Regions from separate parts of the Cytobacillus kochii genome, predicted to be linked through region 3. Evidence: predicted binding sites of a transcription regulator. Region 3 holds the regulator's gene; each other region holds the start of a gene.
The links. Region 3 encodes CtsR, which represses protease genes until heat stress. Its sites were predicted from a motif close to ATGGTCAATAAAGGTCAAACA; they were not measured.
Positions count from the first base shown of each region.

Region 1: the regulator CtsR is predicted to act here: its motif matches at 2,305-2,325, upstream of clpB (ATP-dependent chaperone ClpB).
Region 2: the regulator CtsR is predicted to act here: its motif matches at 1,883-1,903, upstream of clpP (ATP-dependent Clp endopeptidase proteolytic subunit ClpP).

Region 1 covers NZ_CP085254.1:1,614,842-1,619,063, forward strand. The annotation lists gene LG276_RS08560 (carbamoyl phosphate synthase large subunit) at 1-699, shown strand, start outside; gene argF (ornithine carbamoyltransferase) at 696-1,649, shown strand; gene LG276_RS08570 (YjzC family protein) at 2,050-2,229, shown strand; gene clpB (ATP-dependent chaperone ClpB) at 2,338-4,222, shown strand, end outside.
Region 2 covers NZ_CP085254.1:3,923,872-3,928,093, reverse strand. The annotation lists gene whiA (DNA-binding protein WhiA) at 1-403, shown strand, start outside; gene LG276_RS20095 (HPr family phosphocarrier protein) at 424-687, shown strand; gene clpP (ATP-dependent Clp endopeptidase proteolytic subunit ClpP) at 1,193-1,792, opposite strand; tRNA gene LG276_RS20085 (tRNA-Arg) at 2,080-2,151, shown strand; gene LG276_RS20080 (hypothetical protein) at 2,588-3,055, opposite strand; gene LG276_RS20075 (manganese catalase family protein) at 3,173-4,030, opposite strand.
Region 3 covers NZ_CP085254.1:95,018-99,239, forward strand. The annotation lists rRNA gene LG276_RS00465 (23S ribosomal RNA) at 1-1,402, shown strand, start outside; rRNA gene rrf (5S ribosomal RNA) at 1,478-1,594, shown strand; gene LG276_RS00475 (CtsR family transcriptional regulator) at 1,844-2,305, shown strand; gene LG276_RS00480 (UvrB/UvrC motif-containing protein) at 2,333-2,881, shown strand; gene LG276_RS00485 (protein arginine kinase) at 2,884-3,963, shown strand; gene clpC (ATP-dependent protease ATP-binding subunit ClpC) at 3,970-4,222, shown strand, end outside.

The sequences.
Region 1 (4,222 bases), 1.5 Mb from region 3:
ATGATTAAGTATGGACAATTGATGGTTAAAAAGCTTGGATATAAAGGTTTAATGAACATCCAATATATTATTGATGATAACAAAGTTTACTTACTTGAAGTAAACCCGAGGGCAAGTCGAACGGTGCCAATTGTAAGTAAAGTGACTGCTATTCCATTGGTTCAGGAGGCAACAAAAGTATTATTAGGAAAGCAATTTTTCGAAAAAGACCAACTTCCAGAAGATACGAAGCAAACATTTGTTACTGTCAAATATCCGGTTTTCTCTAACTATGCACTAAAAGGTCTTGATGCTAAAGTAGGACCAGAAATGAAGTCAACTGGGGAAGGAATTGCGTTAGCAGCGACTTTACCACAAGCTTTAAAGAAAGTGTTTCAATTACATGGAGATAAGGAACGGTCCGTTTTGTATAGTGGTGAATTAACAGATGGCATCAGGACATTGGCAAAAGAGTCAAAAACCAAATTGCTAGATGCTCAAGGGGCCGAATTAGATGAAACAACTGTTGCACTTTACAATCCTTTCACTGGTGATGAAAATCAACGTATGCGGGAATGGGCGGTTAAAAATCGCCTACACACTTTTAGTGAATTAGAGTCACTTGAAGCCTATTTACTTGCTTTAACAGAAAAGGATTGGCAAGCAGTAGCAATTGAGGATTGGCAAAACGACAATGTAAAGGAAGTGACGAAATCATGATTACAACATCGACTGTATGTGGTAAAAAGTTAGATATAAAAGGACAGGATATGCTAACATTAGCTGATTATTCTTCTGAAGAAATCAATGGACTTGTCGAAAAGGCATATGAAATGAAGCAAACGGATCATCAAGTCGAAGAGCCATTGAAGGGCAAAATATTGGGAATGATTTTTGAAAAGTCATCTACACGTACAAGGGTTTCCTTTGAAGCGGGTATGTTACAACTTGGCGGTCATGCCCTTTATTTAAATAGTAATGACATGCAAATCGGTAGAGGAGAAACGATTGCAGATACCGCAAAAGTATTATCTAATTATGTTGATGGCATTATGATTCGTACATTTTCTCATGATATTATAGAAGAACTTGCCACACATGCTACTATTCCAGTAATTAATGGGTTAACGGACCTTTATCATCCTTGTCAAGCACTAGCAGACTTGTTAACGATTAAAGAAGTAAAAGGAAAATTAGCAGGTATTCGTTGTGTTTATGTTGGAGATGGCAATAATGTAGCTCACTCATTAATGATTGCGGCAGCAAAAGTTGGCATGCATATGACGATTGCATGTCCGAAAGGCTACGAACCAGATGAAAAAGTGGTCACTTTAGCACAAGGATTTGCTGAAGTGACGGGCAGTAAAATTGTCGTCGAAAACGACGTAAAAAAGGCGGTTGATGGAGCTGATGTCATCTATACGGACGTCTGGACGAGTATGGGTCAAGAAGAAGAAAATGAAATGCGTTTACAAGTCTTTCATGATTATCAAGTGAACGAGTCACTTGTAGCCTATGCAAAAGAAGATTATTTATTCCTTCACTGTTTGCCCGCACACCGTGGGGAAGAAGTCTCGGCGCCTGTTATTGACGGTGATCACTCCGCTGTTTTCCAACAAGCAGGCAACCGTCTTCACGCACAAAAAGCCTTATTAACTGAATTACTATAGTGTTGTAACAAGCTGAAGCACGAACTATTCTGTTCCTAGAATGGTTCGTGCTTTTTATCATTTGAGGGGAATTTAGGAAGTTTGAGGGTGAGCAAAAAAGGGTTTGCTCGTACATTGAGAGGAAAAAACGCAGGGATAGCGAAGCAAAGTGAGTGAGCTCGTACATCAAGATGAAAATGCGTTGGAATAGCGTATCAAAAAGGATTTGTTCGTACATCATGAGTGAAAAACGCAAAGATAGCTGCGGGGTAAGAGTAATTTAAAAAGTACACCCAACAATAAAAGCGCCAGAGACAGGCTTGCAATCTGATTTGAGGAAAACACAATACCTACAATTTCCTTTATGATTCGTCCTTCTCGCGGAAATAATAAAAGTGTAAGTTTGAAGGAGGTGCTCATTTTGGGACAAAATCGACAATTTAGAGCAGGGCAGAAAGCGCCAAATAATGGTAAATATATTGAGATTGGTGAAACTGGCAGTAATGTGAATAACCCACAAGTGGTAAGTCTTCGTGCGGGTGATCGATTTCCTGAAAACTCAAACCATAATCGATTATGGACTTATCAAAGAAAACCATAATAAAGAACGAATCAGATGCCATCCCAAAATGTGGATGGCTTTACATATGGCAGGAAATAATTTTATAATAAAACAAAGGTCAAAAAAGGTCAGGAGTGTGACGTGCGATTGGATATTAATCAAATGACAACCTCTTTGCAAGAAGGTTTAATGACTGCCAAAAGGATGGCGACAAATAAAGGTCACCAAGAGGTGGATACGGTGCACCTTTTCCTTTCCTTCTTGCAGGAGGATCATCTATTTACAAATATTTTAAGACGAAGTGATTTTACAATTGAAAATGTGAAACAATCATTGCAACATTTATTAGAAAGAAAACCCAGGGTTAGTGGAAGTGGTGCGGATTTAAATTCTTTTTATCTTACTAATGATTTAAGAAAAACCTTGTCAAAAGCAGAAGAATTAAAATTGCAATGGCAGGACAATTATATATCCATTGAACATGTTTTATGGGCAGTGATTGTGGCAAAGACGAATGTTACAGACCTCTTTTTAATGAAAAAGAAGGATATCCAACAAGCAATTGAAGAAATCAGGGGGAATCAAAAGGTGACATCACAAAACCCAGAAGGTACTTATGAAGTACTTCATAAATATGGTAGAGATTTAGTGGAAGAAGTGAAAACAGGGAAATTAGATCCTGTCATTGGCAGAGATCAAGAAATCCGTAATGTAATTCGCATACTTTCAAGGAAAACGAAAAATAATCCTGTCCTCATCGGTGAGCCAGGTGTTGGTAAAACAGCAATTGTTGAGGGATTAGCACAGAGAATTGTTAGAAAAGATGTACCAGAGGGACTGAAAGATAGGACGATTTTCTCATTAGATATGAGTGCGTTAATTGCTGGTGCTAAATTTAGAGGTGAATTTGAGGAACGTTTAAAAGCAGTGTTAGCAGAGATTAAAAAGAGTGATGGTCGTATTCTTCTGTTTATAGATGAGATACATACAATCGTTGGAGCTGGTAAAACAGAAGGTGCGATGGACGCTGGTAATATGTTGAAGCCGATGCTTGCCCGAGGTGAGCTACATTGTATTGGCGCAACAACATTGGATGAACATAGAAAGTATATTGAAAAAGATCCGGCATTAGAGAGAAGGTTTCAACAAGTATTAGTAAAAGAACCCGATGTAGAAGACTCTATCTCTATTTTAAGAGGTTTAAAAGAGCGATTCGAAATTCATCATGGGGTCAATATTCATGACAGGGCTATTGTTGCAGCAGCTACTTTATCTGATCGTTATATTACAGATCGTTTTTTACCAGATAAAGCGATTGATTTAATTGATGAGGCATGTGCAATGATCCGGACAGAGATTGACTCTATGCCTACGGAGCTGGATGAAGTAACAAGAAAGGTAATGCTGCTTGAAATTGAAGAGGCCGCTCTGCTAAAAGAGTCTGATGAAATCAGTCAAGGGAGGTTAGAGAAACTAAGAGAAGAACTTACTAACTTTAAGGAACAAGCGAAAGAAATGAGGGCGAAATGGTTAACAGAAAAGGCTGCGATACAATCGATACAATCAAAACGAGAGCAGTTAGAAATTTTGAAAAGAGAGCTAGAGGAAGCTGAGAATAAGTATGACCTTAATAAGGCAGCAGAGTTAAGACATGGTAAAATCCCTGCATGTGAAAAGGAGTTACAACAATTAGAAGAAGAGACGAATAATAAAGAAAATGATAACCGTTTATTACGTGAAGAGGTCACTGAAGAAGAAATTTCTGATATTGTATCGAGATGGACTGGTATACCTGTCTCTAAATTAGTTGAAAGTGAACGGGAGAAGTTATTGCGACTAGAGTCGATTCTACAAAAAAGAGTCATCGGTCAAAATGAAGCCATCACACTTGTCTCCGACGCAGTCTTAAGAGCAAGAGCAGGCATAAAAGACCCAAAACGGCCGATTGGTTCTTTTATTTTCTTAGGTCCTACTGGGGTTGGAAAAACAGAGTTGGCAAAGGCGTTAGCGGAATCTTTATTTGATAGTGAGG
Region 2 (4,222 bases), 760 kb from region 3:
TACCTATTTAAAAGAGGCGGAAAAAATTACAGAATTCCTTAATATTATTGGGGCTCATAGCGCGCTTTTACGATTTGAAGATATCCGCATTGTTAGAGATATGCGAAATTCGGTTAATCGCTTGGTCAATTGTGAAACAGCCAATTTAAATAAAACAATTGGTGCTGCCTTAAGACAAGTCGAAAACATAAGATATATTGAGAGTACCGTTGGGCTAAAGGTGTTACCAGAGAAATTACGCGAAATTGCTGAATTGCGTGTTACGTATCAAGATGTGACTTTAAAAGAACTTGGAGAAATGGTCTCTGGTGGCACGATAAGCAAATCGGGTATCAATCATCGCCTAAGAAAAATTGATGAAATTGCAGAAAAAATTAAAACAGGGCAATGGAAGGAATCTTAAAGTTTTTTGGAGGTTAGGACATGGTAGAAAGACAAGTGGAAGTCAAAATTAAATCAGGCTTACAGGCGCGCCCTGCTGCAAAGTTAGTGCAGGAAGCCAATCGCTTCACAGCAGATCTCTTTATCGAAAAAGGCGGAAAAAAAGTAAATGCCAAAAGTATCATGGGATTAATGAGCCTATCTCTAAGTGCTGGTTCCACCGTAACCCTCCTCGCTGAAGGCAGCGATGAAACCGAAGCCTTAAATAAACTGACTGCACTCCTACAAGAAGACATTGTTTCATAATCTGTATAATACACAAATAACCTGCGCACCCCCATTGCTAGATTGCTTCCTTTTAGCAATTGGGGTGCGTTTCTGCACAGCTATCTAGGTGGAAAATTGAAAAGAAGCCGTAGCAAAGAGGAATTGTGTAGCTATCCAGGTGGAAAATTGAAAAGAAGCCGTAGTAAAGAGGAATTGCGCAGCCATCGAGAAGGAAAATCGATAAGAAGCCGTAGCAAAGAAGAATTGTGCAGCTAACTAGATAGAAAACCACAAAAGAAGACCGAACAAATTAATTTTTTCTCTTATATCGGTTACGATTGCCACTCGACAAATTACGCTATTTCTACTTCTTTTTATCTCACCATTTTTCGTTCACCTCCCAACTATTTGTAAATCGACAATGAAACGTAATTTTATTCAACTATGTATTAACTCTAAATAGTCGATCTAACAACTATTCATTCATCGCAGAACAAAAGCCATCAGCAAAGGAAATGCTGATGGCTTTTGTTATTTGTGATGCTTATTTTTTCTCTTCTGGTGTATTGTTTGTAATGATTTTGTCGATAAGACCATATTCTAGTGCTCTTTCTGCAGTCATGAAGTTATCACGATCTGTGTCTTTAGAAATAACATCTAAAGGTTGACCAGTACGTTCAGCTAGAATTTGGTTCAATTTTTCACGTAAGAATAGGATGCGTTTAGCAGCAATCTCGATTTCAGTTGCTTGCCCTTGAGCGCCACCTAGTGGTTGGTGAATCATGACTTCACTGTTTGGAAGCGCAAAACGTTTCCCTTTTTCACCAGCTGCTAGTAAGAATGCACCCATGGATGCAGCCATACCAGTACAGATTGTTGAAACATTTGGTTTGATGTATTGCATCGTATCATAGATAGCCATACCAGCAGTGATACTTCCACCTGGACTATTAATATAAAGCGTGATGTCCTTTTCAGGATTATCTGCTTCTAAGAATAATAGCTGTGCCACAATTGAGTTAGCCACATTATCGTCAATCGCACTGCCTAACATAATAATGCGATCTTTTAATAGGCGAGAGTAAATGTCATAAGCGCGTTCCCCTCGGTTTGTTTGTTCGATTACTGTAGGGATTAAGTTCATTTCCAATTCCTCCTTTAAAGGTCAAAAAAGTTTTGGAAAGGTATTTTATACCTCGCCATTGGTAAATGTATGTAGTTTCATCATACATGGTTGGTCAATTAAGGTCAAACGAATCGCTTGATTATTTCAAGAGAATTATTCGACATTTTTTTCTAAGTTGATTTCCTCGTATCCATGATACCCACAAATTTTTGCTTTTAAACAACGAATGCTTGCATATAAAGGGTTTTTCCCATATAATTAATATTCGTAACACCAAGAAAAACGTGTTCCTACATATGAAAAATGCCCTCGTGGTGCAACGGATAGCACGTAAGATTCCGGTTCTTAAAATGGGGGTTCGATTCCCTCCGAGGGCGCTACATGCTTATAATATAAGGGATTATGGGAGATGTTTAATTTTTGTCCGACTTTTGTCCGACGAAGTTAAAAATCTCCTATTTTATTTACCCAAATCGGAAATTCATCAATCGATTATCGTTTAATTATTCTTAATATTCCTACATATAGATTATCGCTAATGCTTAAAAGAAGGTTAGTTTTAATATTTGAGGTGAAAAAAATTGAAAAGATAATTGAAGGAAAGGGGAGTTTAAGAGTTATACAATATGTTTTCTAAAAGTCACCAATCTCAAGAGCAATTCTCAAAAGTTGTACATAAGCGATCTACCAGAAAAAAGATGGTCAAAAGGTAAAAGAGCCCTATGGTATGTTTATCTAAATAAAATACAATGCATGTAACAACTAAATATTTAAGCTACATGAACAAGTGTGCAATAGCCTTCTACTAGATCCTTAATTTTCGATAGGTTCTACCGGTTTTTCAATGTATTGTTGAAAGCCATAATTCAAAAGAGAAAGGAAATAATAAAGGATAAGTATTCCAGTTCTTGTGAATTTTTTGAGTTTAAAGTGTCCAATCTTTTCGAAAAGAGGAGTTAAGAGATAGGCAAAAATAACATCCATAATTAAATTGGTAGTCGCATATAAGGGGAATTTGCCATAAGTAAAGTGAAACACCCATAAATTTATCGTGAAGAATGGTCCTAAAATAAATGCTAATGCATCAAATAACATAAATTTATAACCACCTTTTACTGTCCACCAATTAAATATTGGACTTAACATTTCGACAATGAGTAAAAGAAAAGAGCAAAATAATGTCACTGGTAAAAATCTTTTAAACGAATTTTTAGGTAGAAAAATAATAACGATTAACCATAATACAATTGCATTAAATATTCTAAAAAAATTAGCTAGCATTCACTTCACCTCTATTTTCCTTTAGATTATGTGGATGTTAACTAATTTATACAGGTTTAGTTAATAGAAGGTTTGAACGATATTATCGAAAACAAATAAAAAGAGCCTATAAAGGCCCTAATTATCTAAATCATATAAACCTGGTGCATGTTCATTTGGCATATCGGGCATTGTTGGCACAGGAAACCCTTTAGGTGGTTCAGTAACTGAAAGGTCTCCACCATTCCTACTAGGTGTTGTTCCAGTGAATACTTCCCCAATAAGTGTATCATCTAAACGGAAATTAAATTGGGCGTTGTGAAAGCCCATATCAACATATTTCTTACATTCAGGATATTTATTCAAGTCGTAGTTAGGAACAGGGAAGATTTTTCCCCAATTGACTCCTAATGTTTCTAATGCTTTTGCAAAAGCATTTTGATGCGCATTATCTCTAACCATAAGAAAAGCTACTGTTTCTCTTAGAGTTTTATTACTGCTCATCTCATAAATTCTTGATTTTTGAAGTACACCAGTTGATTCTAATGAAACATTATTGATTAAATTTGCTACTAAATTACCGTGGTCATAAACCCAGGAACCATTCCATGGGTTACCTCCTGCATCAACTGGTAAGGATGCTTTAGCACCTATAATGAAATGATGGGGATTTGCCCCATCTTGAATAACATCATCTAACGGAGCATTATCAAATGCTTGGTTACCTGGGCTAGAACCACCAGCACCATTTAAAAGTTGATTTATTGTCGATTGTACTAATTCTATATGACTAAGCTCTTCTATAAATACCCCTCTTAATAGGTCTCGATATTTTTTTGCTTTTCCTCTGAAGTTGGCACTTTGAAATGAATATTGCATCATTGTACGTATTTCTCCAAATTGTCCACCTAGAGCTTCTTGAAGCACCTTGGCTGCATGTGGATCTGGTTTATCAGGAACGATCATATTAATTAAATCTTCTTTGTAAAAATACATTAATGTATTCCTCCGTTTTTGAGTTGTAAATTCTAATAATAAATCTATTTTGTGTTAAAAAAATCGTTTTATCCATTTATCCATTTAAAAAGCGCATCTGGGGAGAAATCTTTCTTTGTGAAATCAAGGCTTTAGCCCACATTTTTTAAAAAACTAACCAAAAAAAACACAAAATGTGAACAAAAAAGAAGA
Region 3 (4,222 bases):
GACCATGAGGCAAATCCCATGGTCATATACCTTGAGCTGTGATAGCGAGGGAAATTTAGTACCGAAGTTCTTGATTCCACACTGCCAAGAAAAGCCTCTAGCGAGGAATAAGGTGCCCGTACCGCAAACCGACACAGGTAGGCGAGGAGAGAATCCTAAGGTGAGCGAGAGAACTCTCGTTAAGGAACTCGGCAAAATGACCCCGTAACTTCGGGAGAAGGGGTGCTCATTAGGGTGTTAAAGCCTTGATGAGCCGCAGTGAATAGGCCCAGGCGACTGTTTAGCAAAAACACAGGTCTCTGCGAAGCCGCAAGGCGAAGTATAGGGGCTGACGCCTGCCCGGTGCTGGAAGGTTAAGAGGAGAGGTTAGCTCACGCGAAGCTTTGAATCGAAGCCCCAGTAAACGGCGGCCGTAACTATAACGGTCCTAAGGTAGCGAAATTCCTTGTCGGGTAAGTTCCGACCCGCACGAAAGGCGTAACGATCTGGGCACTGTCTCAACGAGAGACTCGGTGAAATTATAGTACCTGTGAAGATGCAGGTTACCCGCGACAGGACGGAAAGACCCCGTGGAGCTTTACTGTAGCCTGATATTGAATTTTGGTACAGCTTGTACAGGATAGGTAGGAGCCTTAGAAGCCGGAGCGCTAGCTTCGGTGGAGGCGTCGGTGGGATACTACCCTGGCTGTATTGAAATTCTAACCCACATCCCTTATCGGGATGGGAGACAGTGTCAGGTGGGCAGTTTGACTGGGGCGGTCGCCTCCTAAAGAGTAACGGAGGCGCCCAAAGGTTCCCTCAGAATGGTTGGAAATCATTCGTAGAGTGTAAAGGCACAAGGGAGCTTGACTGCGAGACCTACAAGTCGAGCAGGGACGAAAGTCGGGCTTAGTGATCCGGTGGTTCCGCATGGAAGGGCCATCGCTCAACGGATAAAAGCTACCCCGGGGATAACAGGCTTATCTCCCCCAAGAGTCCACATCGACGGGGAGGTTTGGCACCTCGATGTCGGCTCATCGCATCCTGGGGCTGTAGTCGGTCCCAAGGGTTGGGCTGTTCGCCCATTAAAGCGGTACGCGAGCTGGGTTCAGAACGTCGTGAGACAGTTCGGTCCCTATCCGTCGTGGGCGCAGGAAATTTGAGAGGAGCTGTCCTTAGTACGAGAGGACCGGGATGGACGCACCGCTGGTGTACCAGTTGTCTTGCCAAAGGCATCGCTGGGTAGCTATGTGCGGAAGGGATAAGTGCTGAAAGCATCTAAGCATGAAGCCCCCCTCGAGATGAGATTTCCCATAGCGCAAGCTAGTAAGATCCCTGAAAGATGATCAGGTTGATAGGTTAGAGGTGGAAGTGTGGCGACACATGTAGCTGACTAATACTAATCGATCGAGGACTTAACCAAACAGGCGATTACTCAATAAATATCTTCTTCAGCATTATCTAGTTTTGAGGGAACGATTCCCTTACAATTTCATAGTCCGGTGGCGATAGCGAGAAGGTCACACCCGTTCCCATACCGAACACGGAAGTTAAGCTTCTCAGCGCCGATGGTAGTTAGGGGCTGTCCCCTTGTGAGAGTAGGACGTTGCCGGGCAAGATAAAAGAGCACATCATTTGTATGTGCTCTTTTTTGTCGTGTTATAATGAATTCGTTTATTTAAATGGACAAATAACATCTATACAATCTAAACATAATATAAATTTAATGAACGAACCTATATTTCATACGTTTGAGATTTAGAAAAAAAGGGGAAAATTAATAATACTACTTCGTTGCAACATTTCACACAAATCATGTATAATTTATGTCAAATATAGTCAAAGTCAGATAGGGGGAGGCCGGGTGAAAAATATATCAGATATTATTGAAAAATATCTTAAAGAAGTCTTGGAACTTAGCGAAAGGGAAATTGTTGAAATTAAGCGGAGCGAGATCGCTGATAAATTTCAATGTGTCCCATCTCAAATAAATTACGTCATAAATACTCGGTTTACAGTTGAAAAAGGCTATGCTGTCGAAAGCAAACGTGGCGGTGGTGGTTATATAAGAATTACCAAAGTGCAAGCATATGATTATGTTGATTTAATTAATCAATTGATTAGGATTGTACGTGATCGTATTTCACAAAATAGTGCTGAAAATATTATAAACAGATTAGTTGAAGAAGAGATTATTACTACTCGAGAAGCGAAGATTATGTTAAGTGTCATTGATCGTTCAGTTCTTTACTTAGAGTTACCCTATAGGGATGAGTTAAGAGCAAGGATGCTTGTTGCGATGCTAAATACATTGAAATATAAGTAGGTTGTAAAGTATGGAGGGGTGAAACAGATGATATGCCAAGAATGTAATCAGAGACCTGCGACTCTACATTTTACAAAAATTATGAATGGCGAAAAGGCTGAGTTCCATTTATGTGAAAAATGTGCCCAAGAACATGGGGATATGTTTATGTTAAATAATGGATCTGGGTTTTCTATTAATAATCTATTGAGCGGATTATTTAATATAGATACAAGTTATGCAAATAACCAAGCTCAGTTAAATAAACAAACGCAGGTAGTACAGTGTGAGCAATGCTCGATGACCTTTCCTCAATTTGTTAAAGTCGGGAAATTCGGATGTGCCCACTGTTATGATTCTTTCCGAGGACAGTTAAAGCCAATTATTAAAAGGCTTCATAGTGGTAATTGGAATCATAACGGAAAAATCCCTACAAGAATGGGTGGAGATATCCATTTAAAAAAGCAAATTGAGGATTTAAAAATAAACTTGAAAGAACTTATAACTAAAGAGGAGTTTGAGAAAGCAGCAGAGACAAGAGATGCAATACGTGAATTGGAAAAAGAAATGAAAAACCATCTAGAGGGAGGGGAATGAACTTGTCTTTAGAAAGGTTTATCAATCAGGCTGTCAGCTCTTGGATGAGTGCAGAAGGTCCTGATTCTGATATCGTACTTAGTTCTAGAATTCGTTTAGCTCGCAATATTAAACAGGTTAATTTTCCAACCATCTTTTCTCATGATGAAGCTAAACGTGTGATAGATATCATTAAAGCAAGAATGGAAAAATCGACTTTTGATACTTATGGTGACTTTTCGTTATTGCAAATGGATGATTTACAACCATTGCAAAAAAGGGTGCTGATGGAAAAACATTTGATTAGTCCTCATTTAGCAGAAAACGCTAGTCATGGTGCCTGCCTACTTACTGAAAATGAAGAGGTTAGCATTATGTTGAATGAAGAAGATCATATACGTATACAGTGTTTATTTCCAGGCTTCCAATTATCAGAAGCATTAGAAGTTGCAAACCAAATTGATGATTGGTTAGAAACTGAGATTGATTATGCATATGATGAACAGGTAGGGTATTTAACTAGTTGCCCAACAAATGTGGGCACAGGTCTCAGAGCATCTGTCATGATGCATTTACCAGGATTAGTATTAACTCATCAAATGAATAGAATCATTCCAGCAATTAACCAACTTGGATTAGTTGTTAGAGGAATTTATGGAGAAGGTAGCGAAGCATTAGGTAATATCTTTCAAGTTTCTAACCAAATCACATTAGGGAAATCAGAAGAAGATATTGCTGAGGATTTAAAAAGTGTTGTGGAGCAATTAATTTCGCAGGAAAGGTCAGCAAGAGAAGCATTAGCGAAAACCTCTAACATACAATTAGAAGATAGAGTCTTCAGATCCTATGGTATTTTATCTAATAGCCGAATCATTGAATCAAAAGAAGCGGCTAGATGTTTATCGGATGTTCGCCTTGGAATAGACATGGACTATATACAAGGCATATCAAAAAATATATTAAATGAATTAATGGTTTTAACACAACCAGGATTTTTACAGCAATATGCTGGAGGCCCATTACGACCGTTTGAACGGGATATTCGTAGAGCTTCTCTTATTCGAGAAAGATTAAAAATGGAAGATCAAGAGTTGGGAGGATGATGATAGATGATGTTTGGACGTTTTACTGAGAGAGCACAAAAAGTATTAGCATTAGCACAGGAAGAAGCCATTCGCTTAGGACATAACAATATTGGGACTGAGCATATACTTCTAGGGTTAGTAAGTGAAGGTGAAGGAATTGCCGCTAAAGCACTTTATGCCTTAGGTCTGGGTTCAGAAAAAATTCAAACGGAAGTTGAAAATCTAATAGGTAGAGGGCAAGAGGCCTCCCAAACACCGCATTATACACCAAGAGCAA